3 regions of the Rhizobium sp. 01N48 genome follow, and region 3 is predicted to be linked to each of the others. Evidence: predicted binding sites of a transcription regulator. Region 3 holds the regulator's gene; each other region holds the start of a gene.
The links. Region 3 encodes PhoB, which activates phosphate uptake and scavenging genes when phosphate is short. Its sites were predicted from a motif close to TGTCATNNANCTGTCAT; they were not measured.
Positions count from the first base shown of each region.

Region 1: AC1DOG_RS20460 (LTA synthase family protein) is a predicted target of PhoB. The motif match lies at 1,764-1,780, and genes of this name have one in related genera.
Region 2: ppk2 (polyphosphate kinase 2) is a predicted target of PhoB. The motif match lies at 2,678-2,694, and genes of this name have one in related genera.

Region 1 is NZ_JBFTQT010000012.1:26,470-31,245, forward strand. It holds gene bluB (5,6-dimethylbenzimidazole synthase) at 1-483, opposite strand, end outside; cobalamin riboswitch at 524-706, opposite strand; gene AC1DOG_RS20455 (TolB family protein) at 732-1,565, opposite strand; gene AC1DOG_RS20460 (LTA synthase family protein) at 1,839-3,737, shown strand; gene AC1DOG_RS20465 (DUF1003 domain-containing protein) at 3,824-4,348, shown strand; gene AC1DOG_RS20470 (TadE/TadG family type IV pilus assembly protein) at 4,522-4,776, shown strand, end outside.
Region 2 is NZ_JBFTQT010000008.1:33,035-37,810, forward strand. It holds gene AC1DOG_RS16245 (ROK family protein) at 1-884, shown strand, start outside; gene AC1DOG_RS16250 (PH domain-containing protein) at 1,019-1,576, shown strand; gene ppk2 (polyphosphate kinase 2) at 1,637-2,554, opposite strand; gene AC1DOG_RS16260 (DUF3422 family protein) at 2,762-4,066, opposite strand; gene AC1DOG_RS16265 (DoxX family protein) at 4,221-4,649, opposite strand; gene AC1DOG_RS16270 (sugar-binding transcriptional regulator) at 4,715-4,776, opposite strand, start outside.
Region 3 is NZ_JBFTQT010000003.1:400,705-405,480, reverse strand. It holds gene pstA (phosphate ABC transporter permease PstA) at 1-308, shown strand, start outside; gene pstB (phosphate ABC transporter ATP-binding protein PstB) at 323-1,138, shown strand; gene phoU (phosphate signaling complex protein PhoU) at 1,182-1,895, shown strand; gene phoB (phosphate regulon transcriptional regulator PhoB) at 1,932-2,615, shown strand; gene AC1DOG_RS08385 (GcrA family cell cycle regulator) at 2,698-3,243, opposite strand; gene AC1DOG_RS08380 (aspartate aminotransferase family protein) at 3,671-4,776, shown strand, end outside.

The DNA of each region.
Region 1 (4,776 bases), on a different contig from region 3:
GACGCCTTCGGCGCGCGCGGCAAGCCACAGGTTTTGCACCGCGCAGACGGTCGAATAAGAATCCATCCGCCTGTTGTGGGTCCGCCCCAGCACCACGTCGCCGCAGCGATCCGGATCGCAGGTCACGCAGATGCCGACGGGTGCCGTGCGAATGCCCTCAAGTTTCAGGGCGCGGTAGGCCTGCTGCCGCTCACCGGAAAACATCTCCGCCGCCTCTGCATTGGCCTTTGCGAAAGCCTCCCACACGGTGGATCGTACGGCCTGGTCGCGCACCACGATGAAATTCCACGGCTGCATGAAGCCGACGGACGGCGCGTGATGGGCTGCAGCCAATAGCCGCCCGATGACGTCATCGGGCACGGCATCCGGAAGGAACTCCGATCGCACGTCGCGTCTGGTCTCGATGGCTCTGTAAACGGCGTCGCGCTCGCTCGCCGAAAAGGCACCGGCTCTCGCAAGAGAGCCAGGTTGGTCTGGTCGCATCGTCAATCCCCAACAACACAACCGGCCGCTGTCCAGGCGGTCAGTCTATGATTGTCGGGCCGGTCTTCTGACTTGGCGTCATCCGTCTGCCACGCCTTCCCGGCAAAGCGCCAGTGGCATCAAGCGGCAGACGTCGGCCTTACAGCGTTGGGCACGTTCCGGTCTTGCACCGAATTCCCGATTCTCCCGCAAGCCTGCGGGCACCCGACGCGCCACCTATGCCGACAAACCGCGCCGGATGCAATCGCTCAGGCCTCGACCGGGAAATATCGGACATAGGCGAACTCGTCACCATCGGGTGACCAGTTCGGAACATTGATCGATCCCTGCCCACCGAAAAGCTCGAACAGCGTCGTGAGATTTCCCCCGTCCATATCCATGATCCGCATCCGCACATGCTTGTCACGCGGATGATCGAAGACATCGGGATCGTAGGAAATCAGCACGACCTTGTCGTTGTTGGGGGACGGATGCGCGAACCAGTTGCCGTAATTGTCGTGCGTCACCTGCTCCACGCCGGTTCCGTCGGGATGGATGCGCCAGATCTGCATCAAGCCGGTGCGGCTGGAGTTGAAATAGATCCAGCGCCCATCGGCCGAATAGTCAGGCCCGTCATTGCGCCCCTCACCGTTTGTCAGCCGCCGCTCTTCGCCGCCGGTCACGTCGATCGTGTAGATGTCGAACAGGTCGCCGCGAATGCCGCAATAGGCGAGCTCCTTCCCGTCAGGCGACCAGCCATGCCAGTAGGACGGATGATTGGTGGTCACCAGCTGCGGCGCCCCACCCTCGATCGGCAGCGTGTAGATTGCCGACTTGCCGAACTCGACCTTGTCTGAGATGACGATACGGGTGCCATCGGGCGAAATCCCGTGGTCGTTGTTACAGGCCGTCGCGAAGCCGGTATCGACATGCTCCACCTTCGCCGAGCCGTCGAGCGCCAGCCGATAGAGCAGTCCTTCGTCGTTGAGCAGCAGATAGCTGCCGTCAGGGGCGTAATTGGGGGCTTCGACCAGTCTCTCGGTCTGCCAGATCACACGGGCCTCGCCCGTCTTGACGTTGTAGATCTCGACGGAACTGCGCATGCAAACTCTCCTCTGACGCGAACATATCCATGACCTACGACAGCTAAATAAGGCACGCAAGGATCGCCCGCGCGCGGCAATAGAGGCTCCATCCGGAGCCCACGCGAAATGAGGCAACCAGCTGCCGAAAAGTTTGTGATCAAAAAAGCGTTAAGCCCACGAAACAACAATGGTTCATCTAGCGTTCATGACGAAGATGTGACAGTTCGATGACGCTATGATGACACCGGAGTTCCGCCATTGATCGCCCAAGTTTTCAAGTCCGGAGCGGCTATGCGCGAGGCGGCTCTCTATGGCGGCGTTGGCGCTGACACCCGCCCATCATCTATCCTGCGCGGCGCAATTGCCGTCGCCCTGACGGCGGTGATGGCGTTGCTTGCAACCTTCTCGGTCGAAGTGATCGCGCGCGGCGGCGCAACCGACGTCGGCGCCTTTCTGTCTTCCACGGCCCGTCCTGGCATGACCACGGTCGTCATGCTGACCATCGTGATGCTCTGCGTCGATGCGATCCTCGGCCGCCGTTTCCTCTCTGCACTGGTCGTGCTGCCGCTCGTGCTCGTGCCGGCGCTCGTCTCCAATCAGAAGCAGCACTACCTCTCCGACCCGCTCTACCCCTCGGACATGCTGTTCGGCCGCCAGATTTTCGAGCTGCTGCCGGTCATGGTCCGCGACCGCCCGATGACGGCTATCGCGGTTGCCGTCGGCATCCTTCTCTCCGTCACCGGCCTCGTGCTGGCGTGGCGCTACGCCTGGCGCCGCCTCCCGAAGATGGCGCGCCGCAACCGTATCCGCAATCTCTGCCTGACGGTTCCCGTCATCGCCGCCTTTGGCTCTCTGATGGATTATTCGCAGTATTCCTATATCCGCGACCGGCTGCAGGTGGTGCCGATGATGTGGGATCAGAAAGAGAACTACCGCAGCAACGGCTTCATTCTCGCCTTCATCTTCAACATCCCGATGGCCGACGTCGCCTCGCCCGCCGGCCTCAATACGCAGGCGCTCGACGCCATTCCCTCGCGCAATTACGGCTATCTCAGCGGCCCGAGCGACAAGCCCGACGTGATCATGCTGATGAGCGAATCCTTCTGGGATCCGACGCGCCTGAAGACCCTGAAGTTCTCCGAAGACCCGATGCCGACGATCCGCGCGGCGCAGTCAGGCCACGTCTTCTCGCCTGAGTTCGGCGGCATGACCGCCAATGTCGAGTTCGAGGCGCTGACCGGCTTCTCCAATGCCTTCCTGCCCTATGGCAGCATCCCCTACCAGCAGTATATCCGCAACGACATCCCCTCGCTCGCCACCTTCTTCCGCGGCGAAGGCTATGCGGCCCGTGCGCTGCATCCGTTCAGTGGCTGGTTCTGGAACCGCAACGAGGTCTACAAGGATTTCGGATTCGAGGAGTTCCGCACCGAAGAAACCATGCCGACCATGGAAAAGCGCGGCATCTTCGCCTCCGACGACAGCCTGATGAAGGAGATCATGCAGGAAGCCGACGGGCTCGACCGGCCCTTCTTCTTCTTCGCGGTCACCTTGCAGGGACATGGCCCCTACGAGGCCAACCGCTACGCCAACAACACGGTCGACTTCACCGGCAATCTGACCGACGCCGACCGCGCCACGCTCGCAACCTACACGCAGGGCGTCAAGGAAGCCGACCAGAGCTTCAAGATGCTGACCGAATGGGCATCCAAGCGTGACCGCGAGACGATCATCGTTCTCTGGGGCGACCACTTGCCGCCGCTCGGCAGCGTCTACACGAATACCGGCTATATGCCCGACCAGGTCGCCACCCGCCGGGCTTCCGTCAGCGTCATGAAGCAGGAGCACGAGACGCCGCTGGTCATCTGGTCGAACCGCAAGGGCGTCAAGCAGAACGTCGGCACCATCAGCCCGTCGCAGTTGCCCTATCACGTGCTGAAATTCGCGGGCTACGAGCACCCGTTCTATACCGGCTTCCTCGGCCGCGTGCAGAAGAAGTACCCGATCGTCGATCGCTATCAGCTGATAACCCGCGACAACACCGCTTCGCCGGACTGGGTTCGCGACGCCAAGACCATCGATCCGCTGGTCCGCGACTATCGCTATCTCCAGCACGATGTGATGTTCGGCAAGGCGCAGACCGTCGAGCGCTTCTTCCCGCAGCACTCCTGGCTGCGAGCAGAGGGCTCTTGAGCACGGCAGACATGCACGTTGCCGCATTGCATTCCTGGCGCATAACGGAATACTCCCCGCCAACATGAGTCATCGGGAGTCGCGCCATGAACAATCTCTCCAGTTTCGTCCACCTGCATTTCGACAAGTCCGCCAACGAACTCGGCGACATCGAAAAGCGGGTGCTGGAAAAGGCGCATGCGCGCAAGATCATCTCGACGGATATCAATGCCGCGCTGAAAGCCGAATCGTCCTTCGGCGAGAGGATGGCCGACAGCATCGCGCGCGTCGGCGGCTCTTGGGCCTTCATCACCACCTTCCTGGTCTTCCTGGCCGTCTGGTGCGTGATCAACACGATCATCCTTTCGACCCGCGCCTTCGACCCCTACCCCTTCATCTTCCTCAATCTCGTCCTCTCCATGATCGCCGCGATCCAGGCGCCGATCATCATGATGTCGCAGAACAGGCAGGCCGAGCGCGATCGCTTCGAGGCGGCGAAGGACTACGAAGTCAACCTGAAGGCCGAGCTGGAAGTGCTGTCTCTGCACCAGAAGATCGACATGCAGGTGATGACCGAGATCGCCGCGCTGCGCGAGGATATCGCCAGATTGACCCAGAAGCTCGGCAACTGATCCCAAGCCGGCGAACAGATTAGCCGGCCACAGGAATAGCGCACCATTTCCGTACACCCTGATATCTTGCAGGTACACGCATGGGGTTTATTAGGTAAGCAAAAATTAAGACGGTTAAATGTATCCTTCGGTTGTCCTCGCTGCGGCGTTGACCATTGCAAGGAGTGCAGTGCATGAGGAATGCCCGACGTCTTCTCGCCAACCGGCAGGGTGCGGCCGCGATAGAGTTCGCAATCGTTGCACCGGTCTTTCTGCTCGTTCTTCTCACCCTGATCGCCTATGGCATCTACCTCAGCGCCGCGCATGCGCTGCAGCAGCTGACGGCGGACGCCGCACGCACGGCGGTGGCCGGCCTTTCCGAGCAGGAGCGCGCCCAGCTCGTCAACAATTACATCGCGCTGTCGACCCTCAACGATCCCCTGATCGAC
Region 2 (4,776 bases), on a different contig from region 3:
AGGGCGGCGTTGCCCTTTCCGAAACCGAGATCACGCCGCTCGGCCGCCGCCCGACCCCCCTTGATGATTTCGGCGCCTTCGTCGATACGCTCAGAACCTTCATCGCGGAAGCCGGCGGTACGCCGACGCTGCTGTCGATCTCGATCGCCGGTGTTGTCGATCCCGATACGCAGCTTCTCACTTGCGCCAACATTCCCTGCATCCACCAGCGCACCATCGCGGCCGACCTTCAGGCCGAGCTCGGCGTGCCGGTGCTGGTCGCCAACGACGCCGACTGCTTCGCCATGGCCGAAGCCGGCCTCGGCGCCGGCCGCGGCCACCGCATCGTGCTCGGCGTCATCCTCGGCACCGGCGTCGGCGGCGGCGTGATAGCCAACGGTCGGTTGATAAACGAGGCGGGCGGCTTTGCCGGCGAATGGGGACACGGCCCGATCGCGGCACTGCGCGCCGGCCACCCGCCGGTCGAGATCCCGCATTTTGCCTGCGGCTGCGGCCAGAGCGGCTGCGTCGATTCCGTCGGCGGCGCGCGCGGCATGGAACGCCTGCACAAGACGCTGCACGGCCTCGACTTCACCAGCGAGGAGATCATCGGCCAGTGGCTGGGCGGCGAGGAAAAGGCGACGCGCACGATCGATGTCTACATCGATCTCCTCGCTTCTCCTCTGGCGCTGACCGTCAACATCACCGGCGCCACCATCGTCCCCGTCGCCGGCGGGCTCTCCAATGTGGAACCGCTGCTGGATGAGCTCGACAAGGCCGTGCGCCAGCGCATCCTCCGCAAATTCGACCGACCGCTCGTCGTGCGCAGCGAATGCCGCGTCGAGCCGGGGCTGATTGGGGCGGCGTTGCTGGGTTTGAAGGCGGAAGCGGAGATGTTGGGGTAGGAGTCCGCCCGGCGCTTTATCTCAAAGCGACGATTGCTGAGCAGGAAAATGCGCGTAATGGTGGTTCATCTGTAGTCGAAAGTTAATTCTGACACTCTACCATCTTGGCGATGGAGCGTGTTTGGGAGCGGCGCATGACTGCTGATGACTTGAATTCCAGGTTGGTGCGCGGCGAGCGGGTGCTATGGCGCGGCGTGCCGGCGCAGGGACTGATGTTTACCAGCCGTGACGCGCTGATGATCCCGTTTAGCGCGGTGTGGCTCTCTTTCGCGGTCTTCTGGCTTGTCATGGTTACGCGGACGGGTGCGCCGGTGTTCTTTTATCTATGGGGCGCAATGTTTGTCGGCATCGGGATTTTCTTTGCCGTTGGCCGCTTTTTCGTCGATGCCTGGCTGCGTAGCCGCACCCTCTATGCCGTGACCGACCAGCGGGTACTCATTTTGCGGTCCTCCCCTTTTGCACGCTTTACGTCGCTCGAGTTGGATCGTCTGCCGGAACTCAATCTGGTTGGTGACGGCAACACAAAGGGTGATATCCGCTTCGGGCCATCTGTTTCTCTGTTCGGCAATCGGTCGATGGCAGTCTGGATGCCATCCCTCGACTCGACGCCACAACTACTCGGCCTAGCCAAGCCTAAGGCGGTCTTCGATCTGATCCGCGATGCTGGGCAGAAGGCGCGGGCACGCGCCTAGATGGGCTGCCTATGATGGAGCCGGCGGATGAGAGCCTCACCCGCCGACATCTCTAGCCAATCAATACTTCGACGGAACGTACAACTCCGGTGGCAGGACCTTGCGCTCGTAATCCGGGTTGAACACGCGCTCGGGCAAGGCGATCTCCTCGTGCGGCACGTCTTCGTAGGGGAACTGCGACAGGAGATGGTCGATGCAGTTCAGGCGGGCGCGCTTCTTGTCGTTGCCCTCGACGATGTGCCACGGAGCTTCCGGGATGTTGGTGCGGGCGAAGGTTTCTTCCTTGGCCTTGGTGTAGGCTTCCCAGCGGATGCGCGACTGCAGGTCCATCGGCGACAGCTTCCACTGCTTCAGCGGATCGTGGATGCGCACGAGGAAGCGCAACTGCTGTTCTTCGTCGGTGATCGAGAACCAGTATTTGACGAGGCGGATGCCGGAACGGACCAGCATGCGTTCGAATTCGGGTACGTCGTTGAAGAACTGCTCGACCTGATCCTCGTCGGCAAAGCCCATGACGCGCTCGACGCCGGAGCGGTTATACCAGGAGCGGTCGAAGAGCACGATCTCGCCGCCAGCAGGCAGATGCGGCACGTAGCGCTGGAAGTACCACTGCGACTTTTCGCGGTCCGACGGAGCCGGAAGCGCCACGACGCGGGCGACGCGCGGGTTGAGGCGCTGGGTGATGCGCTTGATGACGCCGCCCTTGCCGGCGGAATCGCGACCTTCGAAGATCACGACCACCTTTTCCTTGTGATAGGTGACCCAATCCTGCAAGCGGATCAGCTCGGACTGCAGTGCGATCAGCGAACGAAAGTATTCGATGCGCGGCATCGATGGCGGATGCGCCTTGCGGTAGATCTTGCGGATTTCCTCGGACAGCGCCGGCTCGGAGAGCTCGAGCTCATAGTCTTCATCCAGCGTATCGGCCAGTTCGGCCTCGAGCCAGTCGGTTGAAGGCGTGCCTCTCATGGTGGTCATCTCGATCCCTGTTCAGATTTGTCGCTTCGGACGCTTGCGGAACTGCCTAGCTTTGCGCCGCATGACGATATCATGAAAGCACGCACGGCAAGGCCACTCATGGCGCCAAATAAGCAGCGTGTCATGAAGGATATATGACGCTTCGGCCGGACGCGGAAATGCGTGCGGAAAGAGATCGGCAGGCGAGCGTGCTGCCGGCCCTTCGGATCAGCTCAGCGCGTCGGGGCGGTTGGCCTCTTTGACATGGTCGTCGCTGTGTTTGCTGCGAATGCGGCGCACGGTGAGCCACACGCCGAGAACCACGAAGGGCACAGCGGCGCCGGTCAGCGTCTCCGGCGCGATCTCGACGCCGACGCCATGCAGAAGCTTGGCGAGGTAGCCGACGAGGCCGATGACGTAATAGGAGATGGCAGCGACCGACAGGCCTTCGACCGTCTGCTGCAGGCGCAGCTGCAGATGGGCGCGCTTGTCCATCGAGGCCAGGATCTCGGTGTTGAACTTTTCCAATTCGACGTCGATCCAGCTGCGCAGAAGGGCGGTTGCGCGGGCGAGCTTGCGCGACAGGTCCGCCTGCCGCTCCTCGACCGACTGGCAGGTGCGCATGGCGGGCGCGAGGCGACGCTGCAGGAAGGCGCCGAGGGTTTCGTTGCCGGGGAGCGCCTTCTCGGCCAGCATGGCGACGCGCTCGAGCACGATGTTGTAATAGGCGCGGCTGGCGCCGAAGCGGTAGAGGCTGAGGGCAGCATTGGCCTCGAGTTCGGCTGCGAGGCGGGTGATCTCCGACAGCGTGGCGTCGGCTTCAGCGCGCGCATGCTGCTTCATGCCCTGCGTGATGGCGGTGAAGCTCGTCTCGATCTGGCGGATCTCGGGCGACAGCGTCTGCGCCAACGGCAGGCCCATCATCGCAAGCGTCCTATAGGTCTCGATATCGAGCAGGCGCTGGGCGAGCATGCCGCGGGCGCCATCCGTCATGCCGTGGTCGAGCACCAGGAACTTGGTCAGCCCGTCGCCGTCCTGGCGGAAATCGGTAATCACCGTTGCCTGGCTGTCGGCCACCATGCTCTGGCAGAGGCTGGTCGGATCGAAATTGGCGATGACGTCGGCGACATCCTCGCTGTCAGGGCGAATCTCGATACGAACGCCCGAGATGAAGGGGCCGGGTGCCGCGAAGCTGGCGCCGAAAGGATTGACCGGGATCTCCGCGCCGAATTCCGCCGGTGCCGGCGTGTCCCAGAAATAGGTCGAGAATTCCGTGTGGCGCTCCCAGCGCAGCGTGCCGCTGCCCCAGCTCATCGTGTGGTGGCTGGTGTCTGCGGCGGGTGCCGGAATACCCTGGGCGAGCGAGAGCGCCTTCAGGATCGCCTGGTCGGCGGCGAAGTTGGCCTCGGTGAGAAAAGCGACCTGGAAGATGACGCGGGAGACGGGGATGAGCGTATAGGGGCGCGAATGGATTTCGCCGAGCGCGCGGGCCCGGACATCGGCTACGGGAAACGAAAAGCTACGCTTCGACAAATCTTGCCTCCTGACTGTGCCCCCACGGCCAGTTCTCCCCTTGGCTATTATCAAATGGCCAGGCGCGTACGACGTGGCGGTTTGACGCAGAACGATCATGCGCCGTCCAGTCGCGGCGTGTCGAGCCGTTTCAGTTCCGTCGGCTGGCCCGAGGTCAGTGCGACGCCGGCAATGGCCAGCGCGTCACCTTGCCGGCAAACAGCGCCCACCAGACGATGACTGGCTGCAGGGCGAGGCGCGGCAGATGATACCACCAGCCCAAGGTGGCCGTGGTCGAGCCGAGATCGTCAATTGCGTGCTTGATGTTGGCCGGGAAGACACAGACGGCATAAAGCGCCAGACAGATGCCGGCCTGATGGCGTAACCGTTCAGTTGTCAGGCCGATCGCGCCGGCAATCTCGCACAGGCCGGTGAGCGCGATCACCTCGGCCGGGAAGGGAACCCAATCCGGGGTGATCGACAGGAACGCGGCTGGGAAGAGCAGGTGCGCGCAGCCGGCGATCATGTAGAGGCCGGCCAGGATAAATCTGCCGGTTGGGCTTTCCGTGTGGTCGGTGGAGGCATCGTCTGCGGCTTTGGTCATGCAGCGTTTACGCAAATGACCGGCGTCTGGATGATGCGACATATGTCGCCGATGCGCCCGGTGCGTCAGGCGGCGTCGGCGAGCTCGATCAGGGCGCGGGCGGCGCTCTCGTCTGTGATCAGCGTGT
Region 3 (4,776 bases):
TGTTCCACCACGTCCTGCCGCTGGCAATGCCTGGCATCCTGACCGGCACCATCATCGGTCTGGCGCACGCGCTCGGTGAAACCGCGCCGTTGCTCCTGATCGGCATGGTCGCCTTCGTTGCCAATGCGCCTGCCACCCCGATGGATCCCTCCACGGCTCTGCCGGTGCAGGTTTACATGTGGGCAAACGAAGCCGAACGCGCCTTTGTCGAGCGCACGTCCGGCGCCATCATCGTCCTGCTCCTGTTCCTGATCGTCATGAACCTCGGAGCCATTCTCTTGCGTCGTCGCTTTGAGCGCCGCTGGTAAACGGAGTAAACATCATGAACATGTTGACGGAAGCAGCAGTTGAGAAGGCGCTAGACCAGAAGATGAATACCATTCCGTATAAAATGATCGGCCAGGACGTCTCGGTTTACTACGGCGAGAAGCGTGCGCTTTTCGACGTGAAGCTGAACATCCGCGAAAACACCGTGACGGCTCTCATCGGTCCATCGGGCTGCGGCAAGTCCACCTTCCTGCGCAGCCTGAACCGCATGAACGACACGATCGACAACTGCCGCGTTACCGGCAAGATCACGCTTGATGGCGATGATATCTACGATCCGGATATCGACGTCGTCGAACTGCGCGCCCGCGTCGGCATGGTGTTCCAGAAGCCGAACCCGTTCCCGAAGTCGATCTACGAAAACGTCGCCTACGGCCCGCGCATCCACGGTCTCGCCAAGGCGAAGGCCGACATGGACGTCATCGTCGAGCAGAGCCTGCAGCGCGCCGGCCTGTGGAACGAGGTCAAGGACCGCGTGCATGAAGGCGGCACCGGCCTCTCGGGTGGTCAGCAGCAGCGTCTGTGCATCGCCCGCGCGATTGCCGTCAGCCCCGAAGTCATCCTGATGGACGAGCCCTGCTCGGCGCTTGACCCGATCGCGACCGCCAAGGTCGAGGAGCTCATCCACGAGCTGCGCGAAGCCTACACGATCGTCATCGTCACGCACTCGATGCAGCAGGCAGCCCGCGTTTCGCAGCGCACCGCCATGTTCCACCTCGGCAACCTCGTCGAGGAGAACGATACCGACAAGATGTTCACCAACCCGGATGATCCGCGCACCCAGGATTACATCATGGGCCGCTTCGGTTGATCTCCGAAACCGGTAAACCTCAGGACATTCAAGGATAAGCCCCATGGCATCGACACATATCTATTCCGCCTATGACGATGATCTCAAGTTCCTGACGCGCCGCATCTCCGAAATGGGCGGCCTCGCGGAACAGATGGTCGGCGACGCCGTTCGCGCGCTCGTCAACGGCGACACTTCGCTCGCCCAGAAGGTCATCTCCGACGACGTGATCCTCGATCACGCCGAGCGCGAGATTGGCGAAAAGGCGATCATCACCATCGCCCGCCGCCAGCCGATGGCCGCCGACCTTCGCGAAATCATGGGCTCGATCCGCATCGCGGCCGATCTCGAGCGCGTCGGCGATCTTGGCAAGAACACCGCCAAGCGCGTCATCGCGGTTCAGAGCACGGGCGTTCCGCGCAAGCTCGCCCGCGGTCTCGAGCATCTCTCCGAACTGGCGCTCGTCCAGCTCAAGGAAGTTCTCGACGTCTACACCAGCCGCGTTGCCGATCGTGCCAAGTCGATCCGCGAACGCGACGAGGAAATCGACGCGATGTACACCTCGCTGTTCCGCGAGATGCTGACCTACATGATGGAAGATCCGCGCAACATCACCAGCTGCACGCACCTTCTCTTCTGCGCCAAGAACATCGAGCGCATCGGCGACCACGCCACCAACATCGCAGAGACCATCTACTACATGGCTACCGGCGCCCAGCCGGAAGGCGAGCGTCCGAAGGACGACACCGCCAACACCGTCGGCGCGGTCACGGAATAAGCGTTCCGGACCCACGCCCCCAGGAGACCGAGACGAATGATCCCAAGAGTAGCAGTCGTTGAAGACGAAGAAGCACTGAGCGTGCTTCTTCGCTATAACCTTGAGGCCGAAGGCTTCGAAGTCGATACCATCCTTCGCGGTGACGAGGCCGAGATCCGGCTGCAGGAACGCACGCCTGATCTTTTGATCCTCGATTGGATGCTGCCCGGCGTATCCGGCATCGAGCTCTGCCGTCGCCTGCGCATGCGCCCCGAGACGGAGCGCCTGCCGATCATCATGCTGACCGCCCGTGGCGAGGAAAGCGAACGCGTTCGCGGCCTGTCGACCGGCGCCGACGATTATGTCGTCAAGCCGTTTTCGACGCCTGAGCTCGTTGCCCGCGTCAAGGCGATGCTGCGCCGCGCCAAGCCCGAAGTGCTCTCCTCGCTGCTGAAGTGCGGCGATATCGAGCTCGATCGCGAAACCCACCGCGTTCACCGCAAGAGCCGCGAAGTCCGCCTCGGACCGACCGAATTCCGCCTGCTGGAATTCCTGATGTCGTCGCCGGGCCGCGTCTTCTCCCGCTCGCAGCTGCTCGATGGCGTCTGGGGCCATGACATCTATGTCGACGAACGCACCGTCGATGTGCACGTCGGCCGCCTGCGCAAGGCGCTCAACTTCTCCAACATGCAGGATGTCATCCGCACGGTTCGCGGCGCCGGCTATTCCATGGAAGCGTAAGGCGCTTCCATTCCATCCGATCCAACGAAAAACGGGCCCCGCGAGGGCCCGTTTTCTTGTGTTCCTTATCCGGCTTTCCGGGTCATGCGACCCGGTTGGCTGCCTTGCGGCGCTCGTTGACCGGCTGGTAGGCCATGCGCTGGTGGTAGGTGCAGTATGGCGAGTTGTCAGGGGACTCGCAGCCGCAGAAGTGGAAATCGTCAGTCAGCGGATCGCCGACCGGCCACTTGCACGTACGCTCGGTCAGTTCCGTAAGGCCGAGGCGGCGCGAGATCGGAACGACAACGTTGGAAGCCGGACGGTAGCGGACTTCCTCGATCGCATCGATGTCCATCTCTTCCTTGAGAGCCACTGCGCCCTGCGGGCGGGCAACGGCGCGGCTTGGCGAGATGCGTGCGGAATTGAAGTTGCTGGCAGCGCGCGGGGTCGAAACCGCCGGGCGCTTCGGCGCTCTGGTCGCGGTCGTCGTGCCGCCGGCCTTGGCGCGGCCAGGCAGGTTCAGGCGGTGGACCTTGCCGATGACGGCGTTGCGGCTTACACCGCCAAGTTGTGCCGCAATCTGGCTGGCGCTCAAGCCTTCGGCCCAAAGCTTCTTCAGTCTTTCAACGCGCTCGTCTGTCCAGTTCATGCCCTGTCTCCGCCTTATTGCGTTGGTGTAGGCAGAATCCTTCACCCATGGCACGGACGTGTCCGGACCAAGAAACGCTTGCTCGATTTTGGTGACTAGTTCCGCCGCATGCAGTCTAGTAATTGAGTTTTAACCTAGAGTGAGGGCGACTCCGTGACAAGAGTCGGTTGAATCGCGGCGAATCGATTTCTCGGTTTTCCCCAACTTGCTGGGTGGTAGAGTCATTTCTGCAACATTAGCTGTTGATAGCTCGCCGGCGCCCCGATGCTTGCTTGACGCATGCGGCAAAAGCTCAGTTTTGTTGACATCGCACTGCGAAAAGACAATAGTGCCCCTCGCCGCCGAAAGGCGGCATTTTTCATTTCCGGGCACCCGCTTTTTAGCCGGAGTCCGGGCCTTTGTTGAGCGAATGACAGGAGATCGCGCCATGGCTGAAGCCGCGCCGCTTTATGATACCTACTCTCGTGCCCCGCTGCGGTTCGAGCGAGGAGAGGGCGTGTGGCTGATCACCGAAACTGGCGAGCGATATCTCGATTTCGGCGCGGGCGTTGCCGTGACCTCCGTCGGCCATAGCCATCCGCACGTCGTCGGCGCGCTGAAGGATCAGGCCGAGAAGGTTTGGCACCTCTCCAACATTTACGAAATCCCCGGCCAGGAGCGCTTTGCCAAGCGGCTGACCGATGCAACCTTCGCGGATAAGGTGTTCTTCACCAATTCCGGCGCCGAAGCGCTGGAATGCGCGATCAAGACCGCGCGCCGCTACCAGTATTCGAAGGGCCATCCCGAGCGCTTCCACATCATCACCTTCGAAGGCGCCTTCCACGGCCGCACGCTGGCAACGATTGCCGCCGGTGGCCAGGAAAAGTATCTCGAAGGCTTCGGCCCCAAGACGCCCGGTTTCGACCAGGTTCCCTTCGGCGATATCGAAGCCGTCCGTGCCGCGATCACCGATGCCACGGCCGGTATCCTGATCGAGCCGGTACAGGGTGAGGGTGGTATCCGCCCGGCGACCACGGAATTCATGAAGGCGCTGCGCCAGCTCTGCGACGAAAACGGCCTGCTTCTGATCCTCGATGAGGTTCAGTCCGGCGTCGGCCGCACCGGCAAGCTCTTCGCGCATGAATGGTCCGGCGTGACGCCCGATATCATGGCGGTCGCCAAGGGCATCGGCGGTGGTTTCCCGCTCGGCGCATGCCTGGCAACGGCCGAAGCGGCCTCCGGCATGAAGGCCGGCACCCATGGCTCGACCTACGGCGGCAACCCGCTCGCCATGGCCGTCGGCAATGCCGTGCTCGATGTCATCCTCGAGGAAGGCTTCCTGCGCCACGTCAACGACGTCGCGCTAGTCTTCCGTCAGGGCCTTGCATCGCTGAAGGATCGTTTCCCTGATGTGATCGAGGATATCCGCGGCGAAGGCCTGATGCTCGGCGTCAAGGCGGCTGTTCCGTCAACTGAGCTGTTGCAGGCCATCCGCGCTGCCAACCTGCTGGCCATTCCGGCCGGCGACAATGTCATCCGTTTGTTGCCCCCGCT